DNA from 2 places in the Streptomyces sp. Q2 genome. Region 2 is predicted to be linked to the other one. Evidence: riboswitches for the same ligand, from Rfam matches in the RefSeq annotation. Region 2 holds a riboswitch; the other holds the start of a gene.
What was found. A riboswitch is a leader RNA that binds a small molecule or an ion and turns the genes downstream of it on or off. The one in region 2 is predicted to bind glycine.

Region 1: it holds a riboswitch for glycine, as region 2 does, so the genes downstream of both, gcvP (aminomethyl-transferring glycine dehydrogenase) here and gcvT (glycine cleavage system aminomethyltransferase GcvT) in region 2, are expected to answer to the same signal.

The regions. Positions count from the first base shown of each region.
Region 1 covers NZ_JBXEJE010000034.1:94,475-100,185, reverse strand. The annotation lists gene ACWBNA_RS33445 (MerR family transcriptional regulator) at 1-231, shown strand, start outside; gene ACWBNA_RS33440 (DNA polymerase IV) at 290-1,687, shown strand; gene ACWBNA_RS33435 (PRC-barrel domain-containing protein) at 2,050-2,421, opposite strand; glycine riboswitch at 2,536-2,631, shown strand; gene gcvP (aminomethyl-transferring glycine dehydrogenase) at 2,816-5,701, shown strand.
Region 2 covers NZ_JBXEJE010000030.1:88,812-94,522, reverse strand. The annotation lists gene ACWBNA_RS31025 (L-serine ammonia-lyase) at 1-348, opposite strand, end outside; gene glyA (serine hydroxymethyltransferase) at 427-1,689, opposite strand; gene gcvH (glycine cleavage system protein GcvH) at 1,705-2,082, opposite strand; gene gcvT (glycine cleavage system aminomethyltransferase GcvT) at 2,214-3,332, opposite strand; glycine riboswitch at 3,370-3,483, opposite strand; glycine riboswitch at 3,484-3,583, opposite strand; gene ACWBNA_RS31005 (AAA family ATPase) at 3,757-4,431, shown strand; gene ACWBNA_RS31000 (enhanced serine sensitivity protein SseB) at 4,500-5,303, shown strand; gene ACWBNA_RS30995 (enhanced serine sensitivity protein SseB C-terminal domain-containing protein) at 5,452-5,711, shown strand, end outside.

The sequences.
Region 1 (5,711 bases), on a different contig from region 2:
ATGACGTTGATGAGCGACGGTGCCACGGTCTACGAATGCACCTCGCCGGACGAGGTCCACGCGCTGCTGCAGGGCGGCCAGGGCATCTTCGGGATCGCCGTGGGTGTCGTGTGGCGGGACGTGGAGAACGCGCTTTCTCAGCTGCACGGGGAGCGGATCGACACCGGGGAGACCCTTGTCGGGCACAACCCCGCGGACGAGCTGGCGCGGCGGCGCAACCGGGCGGTCTGACAGTCCGCCCCGCTCTTCGGAGACGGCATTGTCAGTGGCGTAGGGCAGCATCGGAGATGTGAGAAGCGCGCCCACGATCCTGCATCTCGACATGGATGCCTTCTTCGCTTCGGCGGAGCAGGCCTCCAAGCCGAGCCTGCGCGGGAAGGCCGTCGTCGTGGGCGGGCTCGGGCCGCGTGGCGTGGTGGCCACGGCGTCGTACGAGGCACGGGTCTTCGGAGTGCATTCGGCGATGCCGATGGCCCAGGCGCGTCGGCTCGCCCCGAACGCGGCGTATCTGGTGCCGCGCGGGGCGTTCTACCGGTCGATCAGCGAGCAGGTGATGGGGCTTCTGCGGGCGCTGTCGCCTCTTGTGGAGCCGTTGAGCCTGGACGAGGCGTTCGTGGACCTGGAGGCCGGGGGAGCGGCCTGGGACGACGCGTCGGCGCGGCTGGCCGGGGCGAAGCTGAGGACCGACATACGGGCCGTCACCGGGCTCACGGGGTCGGTGGGCCTCGCCGCCTCCAAGATGCTCGCGAAGATCGCCTCGGAGCAGGCCAAGCCCGACGGACTGGTGGTCATCGAACCGGGGACCGAGCGGGCCCTGCTCGGGCCGATGTCGGTGCGGACGCTGCCGGGGGTGGGGCCGACCACGGGCGACCATCTGCGGCGGGCCGGGATCCACACGATCGACGAGATCGCCGAGGCGGGTGAGGACGAACTCGTACGGCTGCTGGGCAAGGCCCATGGGCACGCGCTGTACGCCATGGCGCTGGCGCACGACGAGCGGCCGGTGGTGGCCGAGCGGGAGGCGAAGTCGGTGTCCGTGGAGGACACGTACGACGTCGACATCCACGACCGGGTCAGGGTGGGGCTGGAGGTGCAGCGGCTGGCCGACCGGTGTGTCCGGCGGTTGCGGGGCTCGGGACTGTCCGGGCGGACCATCGTGCTGAAGGTGCGGAGATACGACTTCTCGACGCTGACCCGGTCCGAGACCTTGCGGGGGCCCACGGACGATCCGGCGGTGGTGCGGGAGGCGGCCGCGCGCCTGTTGGACTCGGTGGACACGACAGGGGGTGTGCGGCTGCTGGGAGTGGGCGTGAGCGGCCTGGCCGACTACACACAGGAGGACCTGTTCGCGCAGGCGGCGGGGGAGCTGGCGGACAGCGCCGGGTCGGTGGAGGACGCCGACGAGGTGCCCGCGGTGGAGCCGGCCGCGCCGGTCGAGCGGCGGTGGGTCTCGGGGCACGATGTCGCCCATGCCGAGTACGGGCACGGGTGGGTGCAGGGGAGCGGGCTCGGGCGGGTGACCGTGCGGTTCGAGACACCGGACTCGGAGCCGGGGCGTGTGCGGACCTTCCGGGTCGACGATCCGGACCTGGAGCCGGCGGAGCCGTTGCCGTTGGTGGAGCGACGACCTGGGGCGGCTGAGGGCGGGGCGTCTTCGGCGGAGGGGGGCCGGGTGCGGGCGGGGTGAAGCGCGGTGGGGGTTGTGCGGATGAGTGGGTGTCCGGATGAGTTGGTGGGAGGTGGGAGGTGGGAGGTGGGCCGGCGGGATGGGTGCGCGAGGTGCACCCGCGTCGGCCGAGAGGGGATGCGGGGGCGTCTGCGGACGGAGGTTCGCGGTTCGCGGGGTTCGTGCGTGACCGGAGTTGGTGTGGGCCGGGCGTGGGTGGCGCAGCCCGGCGCTGACGGGGTGCCGCCTGCGCCCACCCGTGCCGCCCCGAGCGGCACGACTGCCCGCAGGCTGACGGGGTGGCGCCTGTGCCGCCTGGGCCCACTGGTGCCGCCCCGAGCGGCACGATTGCCCGCAGGTTGGCGGCGGGGTGGCTGTGAGGGTCAGGGGTCGTCGGTGCCTGCCAGTTTGCCGAAGGTGTGGTCCGGGATGGGGGGAGGGGCGCCCAGGTCCAGGCCGTAGTGGTGGTAGAGCTGGAGTTCTTGTTCGGGGGAGAGGTGGCGGCCCACGCCGAAGTCGGGGGCGTCCTTGATCAGGGCGCGGTCGTAGGGGACGTGGAGGGTGCCCTCGATCAGTTCGCTCGGTTCCAGGGGGACGAAGGCGTCCCGGGAGAAGAGGCCGGTGCGTATGGCGGCCCACTCCGGTTCACCGGTCGCGTCGTCGAGGTAGACCTCGTCGATGGTGCCGAGCTTGGTGCCGTTGCGGTCGAACGCCTTGCGGCCGATCAGGTTGCGCGGATCGATGTCGGTCTGCACGGGCCCTCCACATGGTCGCAACTCATCCGTAGGCACTACAAAAGAGCAGAATCTGGAAGGCGGCCACTCGAAGGTTGGAGCGTGGACCGCGCTGGTACGCTGACAAACGGCTGCTGACCCCGTGCGGGAGAGTCCTCCAGACATCATCGGAGGCGCCGAAGGAGCAAATCCTCCCCGGAATCTCTCAGGCCCACGTACCGCACGGACGAGGTCACTCTGGAAAGCAGGGCGGGTGCCGACGGCGTCGACGGCTTCCGCTCTCACCGACGGTGAAAGTCGGGTGCCCTCGGGTGTCCGGTGAAGCTCTCAGGTTGAGATGACAGAGGGGGAGGCCGTCCGGGTACCCGCGCCGCGGTGACCCTCGAAGGTCGTGTCAGACCAGGAGGCCTCCGTAATGACCGCCCATCGCATTCCGCTCTCCGAGCTCGAGCAGGGAATCCCCTTCGAGCAGCGCCACATCGGGCCCGACCAGGAGGCGCGGGCCAAGATGCTCGCGCAGGTCGGGTACGGCTCGCTCGACGAGCTCACCGCCGCCGCGGTCCCGGACGTGATCAAGAACGCCGACACGCTGGAGCTGCCGGGGGCCCGCACCGAGGCCGAGGTGCTGGCCGAGCTGCGCTCGCTGGCCGACCGGAACCAGGTTCTCGACTCCATGATCGGGCTCGGGTACTACGGGACCTTCACGCCGCCCGTCATCCTGCGGAACGTCATGGAGAACCCCGCCTGGTACACGGCGTACACCCCTTACCAGCCCGAGATCTCCCAGGGGCGGCTCGAAGCCCTGCTCAACTTCCAGACCATGGTCGCCGACCTCACCGGGCTGCCGACCTCGGGCGCCTCGCTGCTCGACGAGGGCACCGCGGCCGCCGAGGCCCTGGCGCTGTCGCGGCGCATGGGCAAGAACAAGAAGGGCCTCTTCCTGGTCGACGCGGACACGCTGCCGCAGACCATCGCGGTGATCGAGACCCGCGCCGAGCCGACCGGTGTGGAGGTCGTGGTCGCCGATCTCAGCGACGGTATTCCGGCCGAGATCGCCGGGCGTGAGATCAACGGCGTGCTGCTCCAGTACCCGGGCGCCTCCGGTGCCGTACGCGACATCAAGCCCGTGATCGAGCAGGCGCACGAACTCGGGGCGCTGGTGACCGTCGCCGCCGATCTGCTGGCGCTGACGCTGCTGAAGTCCCCGGGGGAGCTCGGCGCGGACATCGCGGTCGGCACGACGCAGCGCTTCGGTGTGCCGATGGGCTTCGGCGGCCCGCACGCCGGATACATGGCGGTGCGCGAGAAGTTCGCGCGCAGCCTGCCCGGACGGCTCGTCGGGGTGTCAGTGGACGCCGACGGGAACAAGGCGTACCGGCTCGCTTTGCAGACCCGTGAGCAGCACATTCGCCGGGAGAAGGCGACCAGCAACATCTGCACCGCGCAGGTGCTGCTCGCGGTGATGGCCGGTATGTACGCCGTCTACCACGGCCCCGACGGCCTGCGGACCATCGCGCGGCGCACCCACAGGTACGCCGCGGTCCTCGCCGCGGGCCTGACGGCCGGCGGGGTCGAGGTCGTGCACGGCTCCTACTTCGACACGCTGACCGTCCGGGTGCCGGGGAGGGCCGCCGAGACCGTCGCGGCCGCGCGGGCCAACGGCGTCAATCTGCGGCTCGTCGACGGTGACCACGTGTCCATGGCCTGCGACGAGACCACTCTGCGGGCCCAGCTGGGCGCCGTATGGGCCGCGTTCGGGGTCGAGGGCGACATCGAGGCGCTCGACGCGGTCACCGAGGAGACTCTGCCGGACGCGCTGCTGCGGAGCGACGAGTACCTGGCGCACCCCGTGTTCCACCAGTACCGCTCCGAGACCGCGATGCTGCGCTACCTGCGCCGCCTGGCCGACCGCGACTACGCCCTCGACCGGGGCATGATCCCGCTGGGCTCCTGCACCATGAAGCTCAACGCGACCGCCGAGATGGAGCCGGTCACCTGGCCCGAGTTCGGGCAGCTGCACCCGTTCGCGCCCGCCGAGCAGGCGCAGGGCTACCTCACGCTCATCCGCGAGCTGGAGGAGCGGCTCGCCGAGGTCACCGGGTACGACAACGTGTCGCTGCAGCCCAACGCCGGCTCGCAGGGCGAGCTGGCCGGGCTGCTCGCCGTACGCGGGTATCACCGTGCGAACGGTGACGATCAGCGGACCGTGTGCCTGATCCCCTCGTCGGCGCACGGCACCAACGCCGCCAGCGCGGTCATGGCGGGGATGAAGGTCGTCGTCGTGAAGACCGCCGGTGACGGCGAGATCGACGTCGAGGACCTGCGGGCGAAGATCGAGCAGTACCGGGACGAGCTGTCGGTGCTGATGATCACCTACCCGTCGACACACGGTGTCTTCGAGGAGCACGTCGCCGACATCTGCGCCCAGGTGCACGAGGCGGGCGGGCAGGTGTACGTCGACGGTGCCAACCTGAACGCGCTGGTGGGCCTGGCCAAGCCGGGGCACTTCGGCGGTGACGTCTCGCACCTGAACCTGCACAAGACCTTCTGCATCCCACACGGCGGCGGTGGGCCGGGTGTCGGCCCGGTGGGCGTGCGCGCGCACCTGGCGCCGTATCTGCCGAACCACCCGCTGCAGCCCGCGGCCGGACCGGAGACGGGCGTCGGGCCGATCTCGGCCGCGCCCTGGGGGTCCGCCGGGATCCTGCCGATCTCGTGGGCGTACGTCCGTCTCATGGGCGGGGAGGGGCTCAAGCGGGCCACGCAGGTGGCGGTGCTCAGTGCCAACTACATCGCCAAGCGTCTGGAGCCGCACTACCAGGTGCTCTACACCGGCCCGGGCGGGCTGGTCGCGCACGAGTGCATCATCGATCTGCGGCCGCTGACCAAGGCGACCGGTGTGAGCGTCGACGACGTCGCCAAGCGGCTCATCGACTACGGCTTCCACGCGCCGACGATGTCCTTCCCGGTGGCCGGCACGCTGATGATCGAGCCGACCGAGTCCGAGGACCTGACCGAGCTCGACCGGTTCTGCGAGGCGATGATCGCCATTCGTGCGGAGATCGAGAAGGTTGGCAATGGCGAGTGGTCCGCGGAAGACAACCCGCTGCGGAACGCGCCGCACACCGCCGGAGCGCTGGGCGGGGAGTGGGAGCACGCCTACACGCGCGAGGAGGCCGTCTTCCCTGCCGGTGTGTCGGTGGCGGACAAGTACTGGCCGCCGGTGCGTCGGATCGACCAGGCCTTCGGCGACAGGAACCTGGTCTGCTCCTGCCCGCCGCTGGAGGCGTACGAGGACTGACGTGTAGTAC
Region 2 (5,711 bases):
GTGGAGGACGAGGTCCTTGTCGAAGTCGAAGGCGATCTCGTGCTCGCCGAGGAGCCGCAGACGGCCCGCCTCCTTGATGTCCGCCACCCGCTGGTCGGCCTTCTCCACGTCCACCGTCCGGGGCGAGTCGCCCTCCAGGCCGAGCAGCACCGCCTTGGGCGTGCCGTGGCCGTGGCCGGTCGCGCCGAGCGAGCCGTACAGCTCGGTCCGTATCGACACCACCGAGTCCAGCAGGGCCTCGTTGCGCAGGCGGCGGGCGAACATACGGGCCGCGCGCATCGGGCCGACCGTATGGGAGCTGGACGGGCCGATGCCGATCGAGAACAGGTCGAAGACCGAGATGGCCACGGGAACTCCTCAGTACGGGTGGTGCAGGGGGTGGGTGCCCCGCACTGACGAGTGTGCGGGGCGCGCCACAAAAAGGAACTACTTGTTCAGACCGGGGTACAGCGGGTGCTTGGCGGCAAGCGCCTTGACCCGGGTCTTGAGGGCTTCGACGTCGTAGGACGGCTTGAGCGCCTCGGCGATGACGTCCGCGACCTCGGTGAAGTCCTCGGCCGTGAAGCCGCGGGTGGCGAGGGCGGGCGTACCGATCCGCAGGCCGGAGGTGACCATCGGCGGGCGCGGGTCGTTCGGGACGGCGTTGCGGTTGACCGTGATGCCGACCTCGTGGAGGCGGTCCTCGGCCTGCTGCCCGTCCAGCTCGGACTCGCGCAGGTCGACCAGGATCAGGTGCACGTCGGTGCCGCCGGACAGGACGTTCACGCCGGCCTCACGGGCGTCCGGCGCGGTGAGGCGCTCGGCGAGGATCCGCGCGCCCTCGACCGTACGGCGCTGACGCTCCTTGAAGTCCTCGGAGGCGGCGACCTTGAAGGAGACCGCCTTGGCCGCGATCACGTGCTCCAGGGGACCGCCCTGGAAGCCCGGGAAGACGGAGGAGTTCAGCTTCTTCGCGAAGTCCTTCCTGGCGAGGATGATGCCGCCGCGGGGCCCGCCGAGCGTCTTGTGCGTCGTGGACGTGACGACGTCGGCGTACTCGACCGGATTCGGGTGCAGGCCCGCCGCGACCAGACCCGCGAAGTGCGCCATGTCGACCCACAGGAAGGCCTCGACCTCGTCCGCGATCCGGCGGAACTCGGCGAAGTCCAGCTGCCGCGGGTACGCCGACCAGCCCGCGATGATCACCTTCGGCCGGTGCTCCTTGGCCAGCCGCTCGACCTCGGCCATGTCGACCAGACCGGCCTCGTCCACGTGGTAGGCGACCACGTCGAACTGCTTGCCGGAGAAGTTCAGCCGCATCCCGTGGGTCAGGTGGCCGCCGTGTGCCAGGTCGAGGCCGAGGATGGTGTCGCCGGGCTTGGCCAGCGCGAACAGGGCGGCCTGGTTGGCGGAGGCACCGGAGTGCGGCTGCACGTTGGCGTACTCGGCGCCGAACAGCTCCTTGACCCGGTCGATCGCGATCTGCTCGGCGACGTCGACGTGCTCGCAACCACCGTAGTAACGGCGGCCGGGGTAGCCCTCGGCGTACTTGTTGGTGAGGACCGAGCCCTGCGCCTCCATGACCGCGAGGGGCGCGAAGTTCTCGGAGGCGATCATCTCGAGGGTGGACTGCTGGCGGCCGACCTCGGCGTCGATCGCGGCGGCGATCTCCGGGTCGAGCTCGTGCAGGGGCGTGTTCAGAACGGACATCAGGTGTACGACTCCTCAGCCGGCGGAAAAGGCGGTGTACTCGTCGGCGGAGAGCAGGTCGCCCGGCTCCTCGGCGACGCGCACCTTGAACAGCCACCCGCCCTCGAAGGGAGCGGAGTTCACCAGCGACGGGTCGTTGACGACGTCCTCGTTGACCTCGGTGACCTCGCCGTTGACCGGGGAGTACAGGTCGGAGACCGACTTGGTCGACTCCAGCTCGCCGCAGGTCTCGCCCGCGGTCACCGCGGCGCCGACCTCCGGGAGCTGGACGAAGACGACGTCACCGAGCGCGTTGGCCGCGTGCTCCGTGATGCCGACCGTCGAGACGCCGTCCGCGGCGGCCGACAGCCACTCGTGCTCCTTGCTGTAGCGCAGCTCTTGGGGGTTGCTCATGGCCTGAATTCTCCTGTACGCGGGGGAGTGCTGGTGAATGAGGGACTGCTGGAAACGCACGTGAGCAGCGGAAATGTGCGCAGGGTCACGCGCACGGACCGCTCAAGTGTCTACTTCTGGCGCTTGAGTCTCTACTTGCGGCGCTTGTAGAACGGCAGCGCCACGACCTCGTACGGCTCGTGGCTGCCCCGGATGTCCACACCGACACCCGGCGTGCCCGGCGCCGCGTGCGCGGCGTCGACGTACGCCATCGCGATCGGCTTGCCCAGCGTGGGGGAGGGCGCGCCGGAGGTGACCTCGCCGATCACCTCGCCGCCGGCGACGACCGCGTACCCGGCACGTGGGACGCGACGCCCCTCGGCGACCAGGCCGACGAGGACGCGCGGGGGGTTGCTCTCGGCGCGGGAAGCGGCCGCGGTGAGCGCCTCGCGCCCCACGAAGTCGCCCTCCTTCTCGAACTTCACGACGCGTCCGAGCCCGGCGTCGAAGGGCGTCGACGACGTCGACAGCTCATGCCCGTACAGCGGCATGCCCGCCTCCAGACGCAGCGTGTCCCGGCAGGACAGGCCGCAGGGGACCAGGCCGATGCCCTCGCCCGCCTTGGTCAGGGCCTGCCACAGCTCGACCGCGTGCTCCGGCTTCACGAACAGCTCGAAGCCGTCCTCGCCGGTGTAGCCGGTGCGGGCGATGAGCGCCGGGACGCCGGCGACGGTGCCGGGCAGGCCGGCGTAGTACTTCAGGCCGTCCAGGTCGGCGTCGGTGAGGGACTTCAGGATCCCCGGCGACTCGGGTCCCTGCACGGCGATCAGGGCGTAGGCGTCCCGGTCGTCGCGCACCTCGGCGTCGAAACCGGCGGCCCGCTCGGTCAGCGCGTCCAGCACCACCTGGGCGTTGGAGGCGTTGGCGACGACCATGTACTCGGTCTCTTCGAGCCGGTAGACGATCAGGTCGTCGAGGATGCCGCCGTCCTCGCGGCAGATCATGGTGTAGCGGGCCCGGCCGGCGCCGACGGACGCGATGTTGCCCACGAGCGCGTAGTTCAGGAACCGGGCGGCCTGCGGGCCGGTGACCGTGATCTCGCCCATGTGCGAGAGGTCGAAGAGACCGGCCCGGGTGCGCACGGCGGTGTGCTCGTCGCGCTCGGAGCCGTAGCGCAGGGGCATGTCCCAGCCGGCGAAGTCGGTCATCGTCGCGCCGAGCGCGCGATGCAGGGCATCGAGCGCGGTGTGACGGGGTGCGGTGCTGCTCATCGGACGGTCGTCTCCCAAGGCATGACGGCGAGGTCGTTCCTCCCCATCTGTCATCGGAACCTGAGAGGTTCGTCATGACCCCGCGCAGGGGTGGTCACGACTTGCACCTTGGGTGGAGCCACTGTGGCAGCGGCCCGCTTTTCAGATGTGCCTCGCCCGCGCGGTAACGGGGACCTGAGAGATTCAAGGGAGGGACTTGCTCCTTCGGCGCCCCAGCGACGTACGGCTGGGGACTCTCCCGCGCGGATTCAAACGGCCGGTATGCAGTTGGCGCGCACATCATCGCACGCATCTTCGGTGCGCGGCAGGCCGCATCTGTAACCGGCCTGTGGCAGTAAGCGCATGAAAACAGGAGACACCCCGTATTACCTTCTCTTTACACTCGACGGGGAGGGGAACTCGTGACCCGCCCCAGGGGAGGACGATCACGGTGAACAGGACCACGGCGTACGCCACGACCTCGGCCGTCGCGCTGCCCGAGCAGCCCGCGGCCAAGGCCCGCCAGGCGTGCGGGACGCGCCCGGGACCCGTCCTCCGCGACCTGCGCGAACGCGAGGGCCACAGCCCGCACGCACTGCTCTTCGGACCCCGCGACCTCGTCGTGATCACCGGCCTGCCCGGCAGCGGCAAGTCCACGCTGATGCGACGCACGGTCAAGGGCCTGCGGATCGACTCCCAGGACACCCGCGACCGCTGGGACGGCCGGCTGTCCCGCTTCCTGCCGTACGCGGTCTACCGCCCGCTCGTCCGCCTCGCCCACTACGCCGGACTGCGCCGCGCCCTGCGCTCCGGCGAGGGCGTCGTCGTGCACGACTGCGGCACGCAGGCCTGGGTACGCGGCTGGCTGGCCCGCGAGGCCCGCCGCAGGGGCGGCATCCTGCACCTGCTGCTGCTCGACGTCACTCCCGGCACGGCCCTGGCCGGCCAGCGCGAACGCGGCCGGGGAGTCTCGAGGTACGCGTTCCTGCGCCACCGCGGCGCGGCCTCCCGCCTGATCAGCTCCGTGGAGAAGGGCGACCTGCCCCAGGGCTGCGACTCGGCGGTCCTGATCGACCGGGACGCGGCGAACGTCCTGCGCCGGATCGGCTTCACGGGCTGACCCGCGAGCGTCCGCACCCGCTAGCCTTTCAGCCACAGCAGTGGTACTCGGCAGGCGGTAGGCGGCAGATGGACTTCCCGGCGGATCTCGCAGCGGGCTTCTCGGAGTTCCCGGCACAGGCGCACCCCCATTCGCACGGCGGATGGCCCGGCAACGAGCTGGAGGAGGTGCTCTCCGCCTCCCTCGGCGTCCCCGGGGCCGGCGGGCGGATCATCGAGGTGCTCGGCCGCAGCTTCGTGTGGGTGCCGCTGCCCAGCGGCGGCGGCCCGCACAGCGGCCCGCTCGACCTTCCCACCCTGGAGATCGACGGCCAGGCCTATGTGCCGGTCTTCAGCTCCGAGGAGCAGTTCCGTCAGGTCGTCGGCTCGCACCTGTCGTACACCATCGCGCCCGCGGTGGAGTTCGCCCGCGGCCTGCCCCCGCAGGTCGGCATCGCCGTGAACCCGGACGGCACGGTCGGCGTCCCGCTGCCCCCGGCCGCCGTGGCCGACCTGTGCCGCTCCGGCCGCACCCCGCTGGACGGTCCGGCGAGCGGCGGCCGCGTCAAGGTCTACGAGCCCGACTGGAAGGACGACCCCGTCGACTTCCTCGCCGCCGCCTCGGCCGAGTTCGCGGCGACGGGCGTCGTCCTCACGGCCCGCCGCTGCCTCGCGGCGATCGAGACGGCGGACCCGGTGATGTTCGTCGGCGTGGAGCTCTCCCACGCGGAGGCCGCCGACCTCCGCACGATCCCCATGGACGCCCTGGCGAGGGCCCTGGGCCGCGCCCCGGCCCCCTGGCCGGTCAACCTGGTCCTCCTGGACGTGGCGGACGACCCGGTGGGCCACTGGATGCGCGAGCAGGTCCGGCCCTTCTACCAGTACGGCTACTGAGGTAGTCAGGGGCGCGGGGAACTGCTCGACAAGCCACAATCGTGCCGCACCCGCCCACAGACGAGCAGCCCCGAGCTCTCCAGGGCTCAGCCAGCGCAGCGCATAAGCTGGTTACATATCGAGGCAACTTCACGAAGGGGCGGTACAGGTGAGCGCCAGCGGCATCGCGGCCGGTCAGGTCGAGCACATGCTGCGCCAGGTGACGCCCGGGCGCTACGACGCCTACGAGGCACTCCTGCGCGCGCTGGCCACCCCCTCCTCCGGCCAGGTCTGGATGCTCCTGTGGCACGGCCAGGCAGGCTCGCCCGACGCCCAGTACGGGAACATGGAGGTCGACGGCTACGGCTACGCCCCGTGCGTGACCTCGGCCCAGGAACTCTCGGCCAGCGGCTGGAACCGCTCCTACGA